One region of the Pseudomonas sp. ZT5P21 genome, then DNA from elsewhere that is predicted to be linked to it. Evidence: predicted binding sites of a transcription regulator. Region 1 holds the regulator's gene; each other region holds the start of a gene.
What was found. Region 1 encodes FliA, which starts transcription of late flagellar genes. Its sites were predicted from a motif close to CTAAAGTTTNNNNNNNNNNNGCCGNTAA; they were not measured.
Positions count from the first base shown of each region.

Region 2: a site for FliA is predicted at 2,536-2,563, ahead of ACYZT9_RS06840 (methyl-accepting chemotaxis protein). Genes of this name have one in related genera too.
Region 3: a site for FliA is predicted at 2,050-2,077, ahead of flgM (flagellar biosynthesis anti-sigma factor FlgM). Genes of this name have one in related genera too.
Region 4: a site for FliA is predicted at 2,260-2,287, ahead of ACYZT9_RS07515 (methyl-accepting chemotaxis protein). Genes of this name have one in related genera too.

Region 1 covers NZ_CM142705.1:4,198,565-4,202,884, reverse strand. The annotation lists gene flhF (flagellar biosynthesis protein FlhF) at 1-346, shown strand, start outside; gene fleN (flagellar synthesis regulator FleN) at 463-1,293, shown strand; gene fliA (RNA polymerase sigma factor FliA) at 1,290-2,030, shown strand; gene ACYZT9_RS19475 (chemotaxis response regulator CheY) at 2,198-2,569, shown strand; gene ACYZT9_RS19470 (protein phosphatase CheZ) at 2,592-3,380, shown strand; gene ACYZT9_RS19465 (chemotaxis protein CheA) at 3,452-4,320, shown strand, end outside.
Region 2 covers NZ_CM142705.1:1,494,876-1,499,195, forward strand. The annotation lists gene ACYZT9_RS06835 (glycosyltransferase family 4 protein) at 1-279, opposite strand, end outside; gene ACYZT9_RS06840 (methyl-accepting chemotaxis protein) at 514-2,403, opposite strand; gene ACYZT9_RS06845 (helicase HerA-like domain-containing protein) at 2,578-4,065, shown strand; gene ACYZT9_RS06850 (DUF721 domain-containing protein) at 4,156-4,320, opposite strand, start outside.
Region 3 covers NZ_CM142705.1:1,701,414-1,705,733, reverse strand. The annotation lists gene cheR (protein-glutamate O-methyltransferase CheR) at 1-127, opposite strand, end outside; gene ACYZT9_RS07865 (chemotaxis protein CheV) at 174-1,106, opposite strand; gene flgA (flagellar basal body P-ring formation chaperone FlgA) at 1,188-1,949, shown strand; gene flgM (flagellar biosynthesis anti-sigma factor FlgM) at 2,114-2,440, shown strand; gene ACYZT9_RS07850 (flagella synthesis protein FlgN) at 2,489-2,956, shown strand; gene ACYZT9_RS07845 (flagellar brake protein) at 3,049-3,795, shown strand; gene ACYZT9_RS07840 (MFS transporter) at 3,860-4,320, opposite strand, start outside.
Region 4 covers NZ_CM142705.1:1,630,325-1,634,644, reverse strand. The annotation lists gene ACYZT9_RS07525 (glycerophosphodiester phosphodiesterase) at 1-34, shown strand, start outside; gene ACYZT9_RS07520 (PepSY domain-containing protein) at 146-454, shown strand; gene ACYZT9_RS07515 (methyl-accepting chemotaxis protein) at 519-2,144, opposite strand; gene ACYZT9_RS07510 (transporter) at 2,420-3,442, shown strand; gene ACYZT9_RS07505 (2OG-Fe(II) oxygenase family protein) at 3,763-4,320, shown strand, end outside.

The DNA of each region.
Region 1 (4,320 bases):
TGGCATCAAATCAAAAAATTATCTGGTTCTGGCAACCACCAGCCAGAAACAGGTTCTAACCGCCGCTTATCACAGTTACAAGCGCTGCGGGCTCGCTGGCTGCATCCTGACTAAACTGGATGAAACAGCAAGCTTGGGCGAGGTGTTGAGCCTGGCAATCAGTCATGAGTTACCGGTGGCTTACCTGACCGATGGGCCGCGGATTCCGGATGATTTGCATCTGCCGCGGCGTCATCAATTGGTCAGCCGCGCCGTCAGCGTGCAAATGCAGGAAGAACCCAGCGAAGAAGCCATGGCTGACATGTTCGCTGATATTTACCACAGCCCGACCAAGCAGGTCGGCTGAGGTATTAATGAACAGTTTTTGTACCTACATCGATGGTCTGCCATGCATTGTTCCGTTTGTGAACGCGCAGCCAGTAATGTGGCCTCCGTCTATGCAAGACAAGGTAAAGAAATAACATGGGCAGCATGCATCCCGTACAGGTGATCGCGGTGACCGGCGGCAAAGGTGGCGTCGGGAAGACTAACGTGTCAGTGAACTTGTCCCTGGCTCTAGCTGAGCTCGGCCGGCGCGTCATGCTGCTGGACGCTGATCTGGGGCTGGCGAATGTCGACGTCCTGCTGGGACTGACACCCAAACGCACCCTGGCCGACGTGATCGAAGGCCGCTGTGAGCTGCGCGACGTGTTGTTGCAAGGCCCCGGCGGCATCCGCATCGTCCCGGCCGCATCCGGCACTCAGAGCATGGTGCATCTGAGCCCGGCGCAGCACGCTGGCTTAATCCAGGCGTTCAGCGATATTGGCGACAACCTCGACGTCCTGGTGATCGACACCGCCGCGGGTATTGGTGACTCTGTAGTCAGTTTCGTTCGCGCCGCGCAAGAAGTCTTGCTGGTGGTCTGCGACGAGCCGACCTCGATCACCGACGCCTATGCACTGATCAAGCTGCTGAACCGCGACTACGGCATGAACCGCTTCCGGGTCCTGGCCAATATGGCCCAGAGCCCGCAGGAAGGTCGCAACCTGTTCGCCAAGTTGACCAAGGTCACGGATCGCTTCCTCGACGTCGCCTTACAATACGTCGGTGCGGTGCCGTACGACGAAAGCGTGCGCAAGGCCGTTCAGAAGCAGCGTGCGGTCTATGAAGCTTTTCCGCGTTCCAAGTGCTCCCTGGCCTTCAAGGCCATCGCGCAAAAGGTCGATACCTGGCCGCTGCCCGCCAACCCGCGCGGGCACCTGGAGTTTTTCGTCGAGCGCCTCGTGCAACAAACGGCAGGACCCGTGCTATGACAGCCAGCGGTTACAACCTTTACAAGAAATCGGCACGTGACGCGCAGTACGAGCTGATCGAGCGTTACGCGCCACTGGTCAAACGCATTGCTTACCACTTGTTGGCGCGATTGCCCGCCAGTGTCCAGGTCGAAGACCTGATCCAGGCCGGCATGATCGGCCTGCTTGAAGTGTCGACCAAATACGACGCCAGCAAAGGCGCGAGTTTCGAGACGTACGCGGGCATACGAATCCGCGGCGCCATGCTCGATGAAGTCCGCAAGGGAGACTGGGCGCCACGTTCGGTCCACCGCAATACCCGCATGGTCAGCGACGCAATTCGCTCGATTGAAGCTAAAACCGGCCGTGACGCTAAAGATCACGAAGTTGCGGCCGAACTCCAATTGAGTCTCGACGATTACTACGGGATTTTGAACGACACCTTGGGCAGCCGGTTATTCAGTTTCGACGATCTCTTGCAGGACGGCGAACACGAAGGGCTGCACGAGGATGGCGCGAGTGCTCATCTCGAGCCGTCACGCGATCTGGAAGATGAACGCTTCCAGGCGGCGCTGGCGGACGCGATTGCCAATTTGCCGGAGCGTGAGCGACTGGTGTTGGCGCTGTACTACGACGAAGAGTTGAATCTCAAGGAAATCGGTGAAGTCCTGGGGGTCAGCGAATCTCGGGTCAGCCAGTTACACAGCCAGTGCGCGGCCCGTTTGCGGGGGCGTTTGGGGGAGTGGCGAGCGCGCTGAAGGCAGTGTGGGGACACTGCGAACGTGGCTGGTGTGGTGTTTAACTGCGCCGGTTTCGATCTGTTGTGCTCCAGACAGTCATCGAGTGCTTTGCCGGATTGATTGAAATGGCGCGTCCAGGTGCTGGGCGCGTTTAAGACTGCTTGGAGGTCGAATTGGACAAGAACATGAAAATCCTCATCGTTGATGACTTCTCAACGATGCGGCGGATCATAAAAAACCTGTTGCGTGACCTTGGGTTCACCAACACGGTCGAGGCTGACGATGGCACCACTGCCATTCCGGTTCTCAACAGCGGAAGCATCGACTTTCTGGTAACGGACTGGAACATGCCTGGCATGACCGGTATCGATCTGCTGCGTCACGTGCGCGCCGATGAAAAGCTCAAGCACCTGCCGGTGCTGATGGTGACCGCTGAAGCCAAGCGCGAGCAGATCATCGAAGCGGCCCAGGCCGGTGTTAACGGCTATGTGGTCAAGCCCTTCACGGCCCAGGCGTTGAAAGAAAAAATCGAGAAGATTTTCGAACGCATCGGTTGAGAAACTGCGCCACGGGGGAGCTATGGACCATAACGAATCTTCACAGGGCGATTTTGAATCGACCCTGAAAAAACACGCGGTCGAGCTGGTCGAAAGCCTTGAAAAAGGCAAGTTCGGCGACGCTGTGCAACTGATCCATGAGCTCAATCAGACCCGTGACCGCGGCCTGTATCAGGAAGTGGGCAAGCTCACTCGCGAGCTGCACAGCGCGATCGTCAATTTCCAGATTGACCCGCACATGCCGCAAGCCGAGGAAGTGTCCCAAATCACGGATGCCACCGAGCGTCTGGGTTACGTTGTGAAGCTGACCGAGGCTGCCGCCAACCGCACCATGGATCTGGTCGAAAACTCCACGCCGCTGGTCAACAGCCTGAGCGATGAAGCGCAGGCGCTGAGCACGGACTGGGGACGCTTCATGCGTCGCGAAGTCGGGGCTGAAGAGTTCCGCGAGCTGGCACGGCGTGTCGACGGTTTCCTGGCACGCAGCAGCACGGACAATCGCGCGGTGTCGAGCAACCTCAATGACATTTTGCTCGCCCAGGATTACCAGGACCTCACCGGTCAGGTGATCAAGCGGGTGACCCAATTGGTCACCGAAGTAGAAAGCAACCTGCTCAAGCTCGTACTCATGGCCAGTCATGTGGACCGCTTTGCGGGCATCGAACATGACCGTGAAGCGATGCTTGCAGAAAAAGATCCGCAAAAACATCTCTCTCAGGGTGAAGGTCCGCAGATTCATGCCGATAAAAGAGAAGACGTTGTGTCCGGTCAGGACGATGTGGACGATTTGCTATCCAGCCTAGGGTTTTAGAATTTTAGAATTTTAGAATTTTAGAATTTTAGGTTTTTTAGGTTTTTAGACCTGTTAGGAGCACCCCCTTAATGAGCTTCGGCGCCGATGAAGAGATCCTTCAGGATTTCCTGGTTGAGGCCGGCGAGATTCTAGAGCAATTGTCCGAACAACTGGTCGAGCTGGAAAGCCGACCGGATGATGCGGACTTGCTCAATGCAATTTTTCGCGGTTTTCACACTGTAAAAGGGGGCGCCGGCTTCCTCCAGCTCAACGAGCTGGTGGAGTGCTGTCACATCGCCGAGAACGTGTTCGACATCCTGCGCAAGGGTGAGCGTCGCGTCGACTCGGAATTGATGGACGTGGTTCTCGAAGCGCTGGACGCGGTGAACAGCATGTTTACCGAAGTTCGCGAGCGCAGCCCGATCACGGCTGCCACGCCTGAATTGCTCGCGGCCCTGGCTCGTCTGGCCGAGCCGCAAACCGCGGATGAAGCCTCACCTGTGGCTCAAGTGGTGGAAGAACCGGCTGCCGAAGCCGAATCAGGCGACATCACCGATAACGAATTCGAACAACTGCTGGACTCGCTGAACGCCGTCAAGGCACAGGCCGAGGCGCCGGCGGCTGCTCCGGTTGCAGCGACCAATGCGGCGGCCAGCGACGAAATCACCGATGCAGAATTCGAGTCGTTGCTCGATCAATTGCACGGCAAAGGACAGTTTGCCGTCGACGCGGTGGCAGCACCCGCTACGCCCGCACCGGCTACCCCGAAAGCGCCAGGCGACAGTTCAGACATTACCGACGACGAATTCGAAGCACTGCTCGATCAGTTGCACGGCAAGGGCAACTTTGCGGTTGACGCGCTGGAATCGGCCATTGCTTCGGCGCCGGTCGCCACTGCGCCCACCGCTAAAGCGGCCGGCAGCGATCTGATCTCCGATCACGAGTTCGAATCGCTGCT
Region 2 (4,320 bases), 2.7 Mb from region 1:
GAGGTATGGATCGCCGACCTCAATCAGATCGGGCTGCAAATCATGTAGGACATTGCGCCAGGGCGCGAGACGGAGGGGGAAACGGTAACCTTTGCCGAAAGGCAGGGCGGGGGCCGGAACCGTGTAAACGCCATCCTGTTCACTCAGGTGTGACCCAGGGATCAGCAGACTGTGGCGAATGCCCGGCTTGATCCCCAGGCGACGGTGTTTTGCATCCAGATAAGTGCGAACGCCACCGCTGGCAGGGGCGTAGAACATGGTTATGTCAGCGATATGCACGATGAACGTCCCTCCGGTCCGTTGTTCTCCTTGGGTTGACCTTTATGAAGGATAGATGTTCGGTTGGGGTTTTGTGGTGAGTCAGTGAATTGCGCGGTGGCTGGGCGATTCCTTCGCGAGCAAGTCGAATCGTCGCACCGCCGCTCCCACAGGTTTTTGGCGAACACAAATTTTGTGTACGACTGAGACCCCTGTGGGAGCGGGCTTGCCCGCGAAGGGGCCCGCAAGAGCGATTTAAATCCTGAAGCTACCGACCAATTGCTTCAGACGCGCCGCCTGCTGCTCCAGGTCCGAACACGCGCGCAACGTCGATTGCAGGTTTTCCACGCCTTCCTGATTCAGGGTGTTGATCTCGGTAATGTCGACATTGATCGACTCGACCACCGCCGTCTGTTCCTCGGTCGCCGTGGCCACCGATTGGTTCATCCCGTCGATTTCACCAATGCGCAAGGTCACGCTGTTCAGACGCTCGCCCGCCAGGTTGGCGATTTCCACGCTGTCCTGACTGTGACGCTGGCTGTCGCTCATGGTGCTGACGGATTCGCGGGCGCCGACTTGCAGCTCCTCGATCATGGTCTGCACCTGCTGCGCCGATTCCTGCGTGCGGTGCGCCAGGTTACGTACCTCATCGGCCACTACGGCAAAGCCACGCCCGGCTTCACCGGCACGGGCGGCTTCGATGGCCGCGTTGAGCGCCAGCAGGTTGGTTTGCTGGGAAATGCTGGTGATGACTTCGAGAATCTGTCCGATGTTCACGGTTTTGCTGTTCAGCGATTCGATGTTGGTGCTCGAGGCGCTGAGCATGCTCGATAGCTGGTTCATCGCGACAATGCTGCGATCCACCACTTGCTGGCCATCTTCGGCCAGGCTGCGGGCATCGCTGGCCTGATTCGACGCCTGGGCGGCGTTGCGCGCAATTTCCTGAGCCGCGGCGCCGAGCTGATTGATCGCGGCGGCGACGCTACTGGTGCGCGAGGCTTGCTGGTCGGAGTTGTACATCGACGAGTTGGAAGCCGCAACCACACGCAGGGCAACTTCGTTGACCTGCCCGGTCGCCGAGGACACTTCGCGGATCGAACCGTGAATGCGCTCCACGAAGCGGTTGAACGCGGTGCCGAGCACGCCGAATTCATCGTTGTTCTGGATGGTCAGACGTTTGGTCAGGTCGCCTTCGCCGTCGGCGATATCGGCCATGGCGCGGGTCATGACGTGCAGCGGCCGGATCAGGATGCGGATCAACATGCCGAGCAGAGCGATGATGATCGCTACCGCGATGACGGTCGCAACCACCGCGGAGGCGCGGAATTCGCTGAGCATCGAGAAGGCTTTGTCCTTATCTACCGACAGGCCGATGTACCAGTTGACCGACGACAAGCCTTTGATCGGGGTGAACGTGACTATGCGGGTTTTGCCATCGACCTCGATTTCACTGAAGTCGCTGCTGATGCGCGGGGTGTTTTTCGGGTACGCCTCGGCCAGGGATTTCATCACCAGCGCTTTGTCCGGATGCACCAGAATCTTGCCGTCGGCGCTAACCAGAAAGGCAAAACCCATGCCGTCGAAGTCCAGCGCGTTCAGGCTGTCGGCGATCACTTGCAGGCTCAGGTCGCCGCCGACAACACCGATGTTTTGACCGTCTTTCAGTACGCTATTGACGATGGAAATGACCAGTTGGCCGGAGGCCAGATCGATGTAGGGTTCGGTCAGTGCCGAGCCGCTGGTGCCTTGGGCACTCTTGTACCAGGGACGGGCGCGCGGGTCATAGCCGTCCGGCATTTTACTGTCCGGGCGGATGATGAAGGTGCCATCCTGATTACCCAGGTAGGCACCCATGAAGGTCGACGTCACCGCTTTCTGCTCCAGCAGCTTGGCGACGCTGCCGATGTCAGCATTCAGCGCGACGTTTTGCGAAAGATTTTCGATCAGAAGACTGCGTCCGGTCAGCCAGGTCCGGATATTGTTGGCTGTCACGCTGCCCATCTCTTGCAGATAGTTGTCCAGGTTCTCGCGGATTGCATTGCGCTGCAAATAGTCGTTGTACAACGTAAACGAGGCGAACGCGGCAATGACGATGAGGGCGGCGGCAAGCAGGATTTTATGGCTGAAGCGCAGATTTTTGTTCATGGCTTGGGGTTCCGCTAAGGTCTTAATGCCCAAGGCGTGCTTTTATAAAGAAACGCAAATGGGGCGGTCATGAAAACAAGCTGATATTTCCGTCCTCTCCTTAGGGGAATTACCGACGCTTTTCAGTCTTTTATATCGGCCGGGAAGGAGCAAAGATTAACCATGGGTGACCAAATGCCTGATTCATCGCAATTCGTTATCGGTGCCGATCTCGCCGGGCAACCGATCGCCCAGGCCATGCGCCTGGCGAATCGTCACGGTCTGGTCGCGGGCGCTACCGGGACCGGCAAGACCGTCACCTTGCAACGACTGGCCGAAGCGTTCAGCGATGCTGGCGTGGCCGTGTTTGCGGCGGACATCAAAGGTGACCTGTGCGGTCTCGGCGCGGCCGGCAACCCTCAAGGCAAAATTGCCGAGCGAATCGCCGGGATGCCCTGGCTGAACCACACGCCTCAGGCGTATCCGGTCACCCTGTGGGACATTCACGGTCAGTCCGGTCATCCATTGCGCACAACCTTGAGCGAAATGGGACCGTTATTGATTGGCGCCTTGCTGGAGCTGACCGACAGTCAGCAGTCGGCGTTGTACGCCGCGTTCAAGGTCGCGGACCGCGAAGGTTTGCTGCTGCTGGATTTGAAGGACCTGAAGGCGCTGCTCAATCACCTGCGTGACCACCCCGAATTGCTGGGGGACGACGCCGCGCTGATGACCACGGGGTCGAGTCAGGCGCTGTTGCGGCGTCTGGCGATTCTGGAACAACAGGGCGCCGAAGCGCTGTTCGGCGAGCCGGCGCTGCAACTTGAAGACATTCTGCAGCCAACCGCCGACGGTCGCGGGCGTATTCATTTGCTGGATGCCAGTCGTCTGGTGCACGAGGCGCCCAAGGTCTACGCAACGTTCCTCTTGTGGCTACTGGCCGAACTGTTCGAGCAACTGCCAGAGCGTGGCGACGCCGACAAACCGCTGCTGGCGCTGTTTTTCGACGAAGCCCATTTATTGTTCGCAGATACACCCAAGGCGTTGCAGGAACGTCTGGAGCAAGTGGTGCGGCTGATTCGCTCCAAAGGCGTGGGCGTGTATTTCGTCACCCAGTCGCCGGGCGACTTGCCGGATGACGTGCTGGCTCAACTCGGCCTGCGCATCCAGCATGGCTTGCGCGCGTTCACTTCCAAGGAACAGAAATCCCTGCGGGCCGTGGCTGAGGGCTTCCGGCCTAATCCGGCGTTCGATGCCTTGTCGGTGTTGACTGAGCTGGGGATTGGCGAAGCGCTGGTCGGCACATTGCAGGACAAGGGCACGCCGGAAATGGCCCGGCGTGTCTTGGTCGCACCGCCGCAATCGCGGATCGGGCCGCTGAGCGAAACCGAGCGCACGGTGCTGATCGCCGGCTCGCCGTTCAAGGGCCGGTATGACAAACCGGTCGATCGCGAATCGGCCTACGAAGTGCTGATGGGTCGTAAAGGCTTGGCGCCGGAGCCCGAAGCCGCGCCGGGCAAAACTGCGCCAGAGGAACCGGGCTTCACCGACAAGGCCGGGGAGTTTCTCGGCACGGCGGCGGGGCAGGCGTTGAAATCGGCGATGCGACAGGCGGCGAATCAGTTAGGGCGGCAGTTGGTGCGCGGGCTGATGGGCTCGCTACTCGGCGGCAGCAAACGCCGCTAGACGCAAAAGATCGCAGCCTGCGACAGCTCCTACATTGGAATGTGTACACCTGTAGGAGTTGCCGAAGGCTGCGATCTTTTGATCCTGCTTTTAAACCTTGGGTTTGGCGTGAGCCGCCAACCGCTCCAGCGCTGCTCGCAGGTTGGGGTCAGTAATCCCCTCGGCCGTCGCCTGAATGGTCGCGCCCGCATCGGTGGACAAACTGATGGTATGCCCAGCCGCCCCTTGCTGAACGGTCGGTGGTTGCACCTTGAA
Region 3 (4,320 bases), 2.5 Mb from region 1:
CTTGCTGTTCCATCAGTTTGTTGAGACGGCTCGAGACCAGGTACTGCTTGTTTTCACCGAGCAAAATGCCACAGGCTTTTTCCAGGAATACCCGGAACTGTTCGAAATCCAAATTACCCGTAGACAATGATACCGCCTCTTAAATCGTGTTAACCGCCAGGGGCAGAAGGCCCCTAGCTGATGTCTGCTGCTTTGATCCGGTCGACTACCCGGGATGCCAGGTCATCAGGACGGAATTTGGCCAGGAAGTCATCGGCACCGACTTTCTTGACCATCGCCTGATTGAACACACCCGACAACGAAGTATGCAGGATGATATGAAGCTTTTGCATGCGAGGGTCGTTGCGGATCTCGGCCGTCAGGGTGTACCCGTCCATTTCCGGCATCTCGATGTCGGAAATCATCATCAGGAACTCTTCTTCCGGCTTCTTTCCCTCGTCGGCCAGCTTGCGCAAGTAATCCAGCGCTTGCCGACCGTCGTTCAACGCCACCACTTCCACACCGATCGTCTGCAGGCAACGCGTGACCTGCTTGCGCGCCACCGACGAGTCATCGACCGTCAGCACCCGCAACGACAGCGCCTTGTGCTGGGTTTCGACATCGACGACTCCGCTGGAAATCGCTTCCGGTGTCGGTGCCACTTCCGCCAGGACCTTCTCGACGTCGATGATTTCGACTAACTGATTGTCGACCCGAGTCACAGCCGTCAGGTAATGATCCCGACCGGTGCCCTTGGGAGGCGGATGAATCTCCTCCCAGTTCATGTTGACAATGCGTTCCACCGAGCGCACCAGGAAACCCTGGGTCTTGGTGTTGTACTCCGTGATGATCACGAAGGGATTGCTTTGATCTTTCAGCGCTCCGGCACCAGTCGCCATTGCCAGATCAAGGATCGGAATGGTCGCCCCCCGGATATTAGCCACACCGCACACGACAGGACTGGACTTGGGCATCAGGGTCAACTTGGGGCATTGCAGCACCTCACGAACCTTGAATACGTTGATCCCATAAAGCTGCTGGCCGTCGAGACGGAACAACAACAGCTCCAGACGATTCTGCCCTACCAGTTGCGTGCGCTGGTTTACCGAATCCATTACACCAGCCATGCCCAGACTCCTACACCAACGCTAAGTGTGTTGCGACGCACATTCATCACTAAACGGCACGGCGCTTGCTTTTTAACTCTTATGAACACAGAACCGACATTTTTTCGACGCCTGACATCCGCCTTCCGCAGATTGCTCTGTGCAATGTCGGCCGTCTGCCTGTTCAACGCTGGCAGCCCTGCCCTTGCTGACGCGGTTACCTTGCCTGACATGCTTATCGGCGTCACCCAAGGCTTTCTTGAATTCACCGTAGAAGACTATCTGGCTACCAGTCAAACGGAAGGTCGCTACGAAATCCAGGTCAACCAGCTCGATCCGCGACTGCGCATGCCCATGTGCGACAAGGAATTGACAGCCAGCCTCGAGAGCCCGGCCAAGCCATTAGGCCGTGTCACGGTCAAGGTTCGCTGTGAGGGAACCTCACCCTGGACGGTCTTCGTGCCCGCTCAAGTCCGCCTGTTTCGCGACGTTGTGACCACCACCCGCCCGCTGCGCCGCGCCGATATTGTCGAGCCCGCCGACGTGCTCCTGCGCGAACGGGATATCAGCCTGATCAACCAGGGTTACCTGACGACCCCCGATCAGGCGATCGGGCAGCGACTTACCCGACCAATGGTCGCCGATCAGGTGATTACCCTCGTCCACCTCGAGCAGGCGGAAGTCATTCGCAAAGGCGATCAGGTAGTGATTACCGCCCGCAGCGGTACGCTCAGCGTGCGAATGCCCGGCGAAGCACTGTCCAACGGCAGTATGAGCGAGCAGATTCGCGTGAAAAACCTCAATTCCACCCGAGTCATCAAGGCGCAAGTCACCGCGCCGGGCCAGGTGGAGGTATCCATGTAAAGTCTGTGTTCTGAAGATGTGGCGTTGCCCGAGGCTGTTACCTAAACTGTGCCGCATGCAGAAGACGTGCTGGCGCATGCAGGCTCATTGATAAATGGGTCTAAAGTTTTCACAGGGATAGCCGAAAACATGGCAAGCGTCCAAATACTCAGAGGTTTTTTACCATGGTCATCGATTTCAGCCGTTTGAACAGCTCCTCGTCACTTACGGGCAGTACACGTACCAGCGTTGCCAGGGAAACCGCCGAATCCGGCAAATCCGCACCGCTGAATACCCCGGCCGAACAGGCCAGTACCGTCAAAAGCGGGGAATCGGTACACCTCAGCAATGAGGCTCAACAGTTGCAACAGGTCACTGACAAGCTGCGCGATCAGCCTGCCGTCGACAAAGCCCGCGTGGCCGAGTTGAAAGCAGCGATTGCCGATGGCAGCTACAAAGTCGACAGCAACCGTGTAGCCAGCAAACTGCTCAACTTCGAAGCCCAGCGCTAGGCTACGGCCCGCGCCAGGCTTTTGGACGCTTAAACCCCAAGGCCAGCCATGCACGACACTAATCTACTGCAACTGATCACCGACGATTTTGCTCCAGCGCAACAGTTGCTTGAGTTATTGCAAACCGAGTCCCTCGCCTTGCACGGTCGCGACATGCCACTGCTCGAAGAAATTCTGGCGCAGAAACAGGCATTGATCATTCTGCTTGAACAGCATGGCCGCAAGCGCAGTGAAATCCTTGCCAGCCTCAACCTGCCGACCAATCGTAACGGCCTGGAGCAGTTGGCCAGCCAATCGAGCATCGGCGAAGAGTTGCTGGCGCAGAGCGATGTTTTGACCGATCTTCTGGCTCAATGCCAGGCGGCGAACGTCAATAATGGCCAGTCGATCCTGGTCCAGCAGGCCGCCACGGCCAATCAGCTGAAGATCCTGACCGGCGGTGAGCCGCCAGCCCTTTATGATGCTCGCGGATCAACCGCCAAGCTTGCGAAGCCACGCCCGCTCAGTCAGGCTTGAGCCCGCAAATGACCACGCCCTTTCAAGACTCGCAACATGCTGGCAATATGCTGGCCAGCCGTAGTCATATTTTGTCTGGAGATTGATGAACCGTGTCCAATGCCTTAAACGCGGAAGATGCCCCGCAGCCACCGAAGGTGCTTACCACACCGTTGGAGATCTCCGGCAACCTGCGCCAGCTGCAAGACAGCCATGATCCGTTGATCATCACGTTCCATGAGCGCACCCAGCGCTTCCAGAGTTATCTGGTGGACGTGGACCGCGAGCGCGGCACGATGGCGCTCGACGAAATGATCCCGCGTGACGGCGAACGTTTCCTGCTGGCCGGCGAACCGTTCAAGGTCGAAGGCTTTCACGAAGGCGTGCGCATTGCCTGGGAAAGCTACGGTCAATTGACCATTGACGAATCCGGTGACAGCCGCTGCTACCGCGGCCCGCTGCCGGATGAAGTGGTTTACCACCAGCGCCGCAACGCCTTTCGCGCGGCCTTGAAGCTGGCGCAACTGGTCAACGTCGATCTGGACGGTGAAAAGCTCAAGGCACCGATCAGCGGCAAGTTGCTGGACATTTCCGCCACCGGCTGCAAGTTGCGCTTCGACGGCGACATTACCGGCAGCCTGCAACTGGGCCAGGTCTACGACCGCTTCGCCGCCGCCCTGCCCTTCGGCAAAATGACGGCACCGGTCGAACTGCGCTACCTGCATTTCGAAGAAAGAATCTCCACCACCTTCGCCGGCATCCGCTTCCATAACATGAGCGGCCTGGTGCAGCGTCAGGTCGAGCGGTTCGTCTATCAGCTTCAGCGTGAAGCACGACGCTTTGACAAAGACGACCTGTAACAGGCGCTTCAATAAAAAACGGGCAGTCCCTAGCGGTGACTGCCCGTTTTTTTATCCCTCGGCTTTAAGGCCTGGCCTCGGTGAAGCTTTGCTCGCGACCCGTGTCAGGATCTTCTGGAGGGGGCGCAGTGTCTGGCCCTGGCTCAGGCTCCGACTCTGGATTGACCGGATTCTGCATCTGGTCCTGCACCATTTGTTCATCGACACGCGGGTCAAGGCAAGCCACCAGCGGCGAGCTTGACATGCTGTCCGGCATGGCGACGTGATGCAGCGGCGCGTCGTCCACCTGATGCAAGTTGGTCACCGCTTTCGGGCGGATCCGCCACACCAGCACCAACGCGAAAAAACTGAAGAACGCATAGAGCATCTGGCTGCCGAACATCTTCATCAGCACCCCGGCGACCAGCGGCCCGATACTGGCGCCGACGCCGTAGGTCACCAGCAGCATTGCTGTCAGCGACACCCGCCGATCAGCTTCGACGTGGTCATTGGAGAACGCGACCGCCAGTGGGTATAGACAGAACT
Region 4 (4,320 bases), 2.6 Mb from region 1:
TGTTGCGCAGTTGTTGCAGAACAACGGGTATTGATCCAGAACCGAGAGAGCGTGGGAACGATCGTGTCACGGGAATTTAAGCGTGAATTAAGTTGCCATATTTAATCTGGCCCCACTTAAACAGCTAACCCCAAGGAATGAACCGATGAAAACGTTGACTGCCCTGTTCACCGCTGCCGCCCTGACCCTTACCGCCGGCCTGGCCCATGCGGATGATGTTCCGGTCGATCAGATCCCTCAGTTGGTCAAGGACAAAAAAATCAAGCCGCTGGAAGAGCTGAACCAGATCGTAATGAAGCTGCACCCGGGTGCCACGATTACAGACAGCGACCTGGACAACCACTTCAACGGCTACGAGTACGAAGTTGAACTGAAAGACGCCAAAGGCGTCGAGTGGGATGTGGACCTGAACGCCGCCACCGGCGAAGTCCTCAAAAACAAGCAAGACGACTGATCCCCGCACACAACAAAGCCGCACGATTTTCGGATCGTGCGGCTTTTCTGCGTTCCGGTGACGCTTACGCGCTCAGCCGCGCCGTCACTTGATTCAACTGCCCCGACAACCCGTGCAGGTTGTGACTGGCTGCTTCGGTGCGTTGCACGTTGTCCAGGTTGGTGCTGGCGATGCTGGTGATTTCGGTGAGGTTGCGCGAGATGTCTTCCGCGACCGAAGTCTGCTCTTCGGCAGCCGTGGCGATCTGGCGGTTCATGTCGCGGATGGCCTCCACGGCTTGGGTGATGCGTTCCAGCATGGCACCGGCCTGAGTCACTTGCTCGACGCTTTCTTCACTGCGCGACTGACCGCTTTCTATCGCCTGGGCCGCGTCCACCGCACCGGTTTGCACGGTTTGAATGATCTGATTGATCTCGATGATCGACGCCGCCGTGCGCTGGGCCAGGCTGCGTACTTCATCGGCCACCACCGCGAAACCGCGCCCGGCTTCACCGGCACGGGCCGCTTCGATGGCCGCGTTGAGCGCCAGCAAGTTGGTCTGCTCAGCGATGCCGCGAATCACTTCCAGCACCTTGCCGATACGGCCGCTGTCGGTTTCCAGCTGTCGAATGACCGTCGCGGTGTTGGCGATTTCGCCGCGCATGCGGGTGATGGTGTGGATGGTGCCTTGCATGACTTTTTCGCCTTGCTGGGCGGACTGGTCGGCGTCATCCGCCGCACGTGCGGCATCCGCAGCGTGGCGCGCGACTTCCTGCGCGGTGGCGGACATTTCGTTCATCGCCGTGGCCACCTGGTCGGTGCGGTTGAACTGCTCGTTGGTACCGCTGGCCATGAGGCCGGCGATCGCTTTCAGCTCACCGCTGGCGCTGTCCAGATCCTTGGCGCTGATCTGTAAACGACTGAAGGTGTCTGCGAGGAAATCGCGCAGCGTGTTGGCCGCTATCGCCAGTTTGCCCAGTTCATCCTGACGGGTGCTGGCCACGCGTTCGGCAAACTTGCCCTGGCTGAGTTGCGCCACGTAGTCGATCAATTTGCGAATCGGCTCGACCAGGTTGCGGTTGACCAGCCACAAGCTCAACAGGCCGATCAACAGACCCGAAGCGAGCATCACAATGATCCCCAGCAACACAGTACGATCGGCGCTGGCGCTGATCTGCTTCGAGTGTTCCGTGCCCTGCTTGCGCAATTCGCTGACCAGTTCGCTCATCTGATCGCTGGTCGCCCGGTCGACGCCCTTCACCGCGGTGTCGCCCGCTGCTGGATCGGCACCGGCCGCCACGTACGCATCGCGGCCCTTCTGGTAGGCCGCACCCAACAAGCGGTGTTCGTCACGCAGGCGTTCGATGCGGGTTTTGAGTTGCGGCTCGATGCCTTTCTGCCCGGCAAGTTCGCCGAGGATGCCCTGCACATCACGCTGACGATCTTCGAATTGCTTCCAGTACTTATCGCGGTCCGCCGGTTGCTTGCCGCGCAACAGGACGTTTTTCCATTCCTGGACCTGCACCTTGAATTGTAGGTTGGCTTCATCGATCAATTGCGAGGTGCGCAGCGGGCCATCGATCAGATTCGCGTAACTCTGAACGCCGCTGGACAGAAAGTGAAAGCAGGCCAAAGCGATCAACAGCATCGCCAACAGGCTGCCGCTCAGCAGGGCGAGAATTTGCGCTCTCAAGGACTTTTGCAAAAACATCGGAAGGTACTCATGACAGGAATGAGGCACGCCCGGGGTGAGGCGTGAAAGTAGTCCGGACATCCCTGTCTGCGGCGTTGGCTGGTGGCCGAAGGCGCGCAACTTAACCCAAGCTTAATCGGCGCGCCAGAGCGCTTCTTGAAGAAAAGCCGACCATTGGTAGCGCAATCGTGTGCGTTATTTAATCTTCACAAAAATGTCATCACGGCTTGCGATGATGCGGCTCAAGTGAACCTGTGAAACCCGCGACAGGCGCCCCCTCTCAGCGAGACCTAATGAATCACAGCATCGACCAAAGCCATCGCGACCCAGACCTGTTCGGTCTGCTGTACGGTTTCAGTTTTCGCCCCGGCGAACGTGGCCGTGAAATCGATTCGGCCAAGGCGTTGCAGTGCCTGCAACAACCGGGCGACAGCGACGAATTTCTCTGGCTGCACCTGAACCTCGCCCACGCCGCGTGCGAGCGCTGGATGAAAAATCATCTGGAATTGCCCGACGAGTTTTTCGAAGCCTTGCATGAAGGCTCCCGTTCGACACGCATCGAGCATGTCGATTCGGCATTGCTGGCGGTGGTCAACGACGTAGTGTTCAACCTCAGCAGCATGGTCTCGTCGGACGTGTCGACGCTGTGGGTGTGCGCCCGCAGCCGGCTGATCATCAGCGCGCGCCTGCAACCGCTGCATTCGGTGGACAAATTGCGTTCGTCGGTGAAGGCCGGGGAGTGCTTTCGCTCGCCATTGGAATTGCTGGTGCATTTGCTGCGCGACCAGGGTGAAGTGCTGACGCAGATCGTGCGCAAGACCAGCCTCAGCGTCGATCAGATCGAAGATGAATTGCTGTCTTCGCGGCTGTCGACCAACCGCGCGGAACTGGGCGCCAATCGCCGGGTGCTGGTGCGCCTGCAACGACTGTTGGCGCTGGAGCCGGGCTCGTTGCTGCGCCTGCTCAACCGTCCGCCGCAATGGTTGCAAAAGGAGGACGTGAAGGAGCTGCGCAAGTCCACCGAGGAGTTTGCGCTGATCATCAACGACCTCACGGCCTTGGGTGAACGGATCAAGCTGTTGCAGGAAGAGATCGCCGCCAACCTCAACGAACAGAGCAACCGCACGCTGTTTACCCTGACCGTGGTGACGGTGCTGGCGCTGCCGATCAACATCATTGCCGGTTTCTTTGGGATGAACGTGGGCGGTGTTCCGCTTTCGGAGGATCCGCAGGGGTTCTGGATTCTGGTGGCGCTGGTCGCGACATTTACCGTGATTGCGGGGCGTTGGGCGTTTCGTAAGCGCCAGGATCTGTAGGAGCGAGCTTGCTCGCGAAAAACCCAAAGGCCGCGTTGGATATCTGGTTTACGCGTTATCGTTCACGACCATCGCGAGCAAGCTCGCTCCTACAAGGGCTGCGCTGGGTTCCCCCCCCAAAAAACAATTTGCCAACGGCGGCGGCTTGCAGATGAAGACCATCCGCAGCTCCCACAGGGAGATTTTTTTGCCGAGACAATGCTTTTCGTCGCAAATTCAGCAAATTGCGCTTTTATTGATCCACCGCCCTCCGGATTGCACTTCAGTTTGTTACCGTGATGCCGACTCTTAAGAGACTCGACGCATTCAGGAGTGGAATCGTGAATCTGTACATCAATCAGCTTCAACAAAAAGCTGACTTCAAAGAAGCCCTCTACGCCGGCGACATCTTCCTGAACACTCAACTGCGCGCCGCCAAAGAGCTGTGTGCGTTCGCTCAGGAAAGCATCACTGCGGCCTTCGACGGCGAGACCAATCACCAGGCGCTGCACACGCTGATGCCGGTGGAAGAATTCGTGGTACTGGTGACGCGCCTCAAGGGCCAGTTCACCAACAGCCTGCGTGCCAAGGAACTGATCCTGTCGTTCATCGACGAAATTGGCGTCGACCCCCGTGAATACATTTTCGACGTACCGCGCATTCGCGTGGTGCCGAACTATGACTATTTGCACGCGGGTGTCAGCTATGCCTACAAACCGCATCGCGACACCTGGTACGGCAGCGTCGATTGCCAGATCAACACCTGGATGCCGGTGCACACCATTAGCCCCGACCAGACCATGATGATCAACGCCGGCTATTTCGACGTGCCGGTGAAAAACACCTCCAGCGAATGGAGCCTAAACGACTGGATCAACAACCAGCGGCACAAGGCCAAG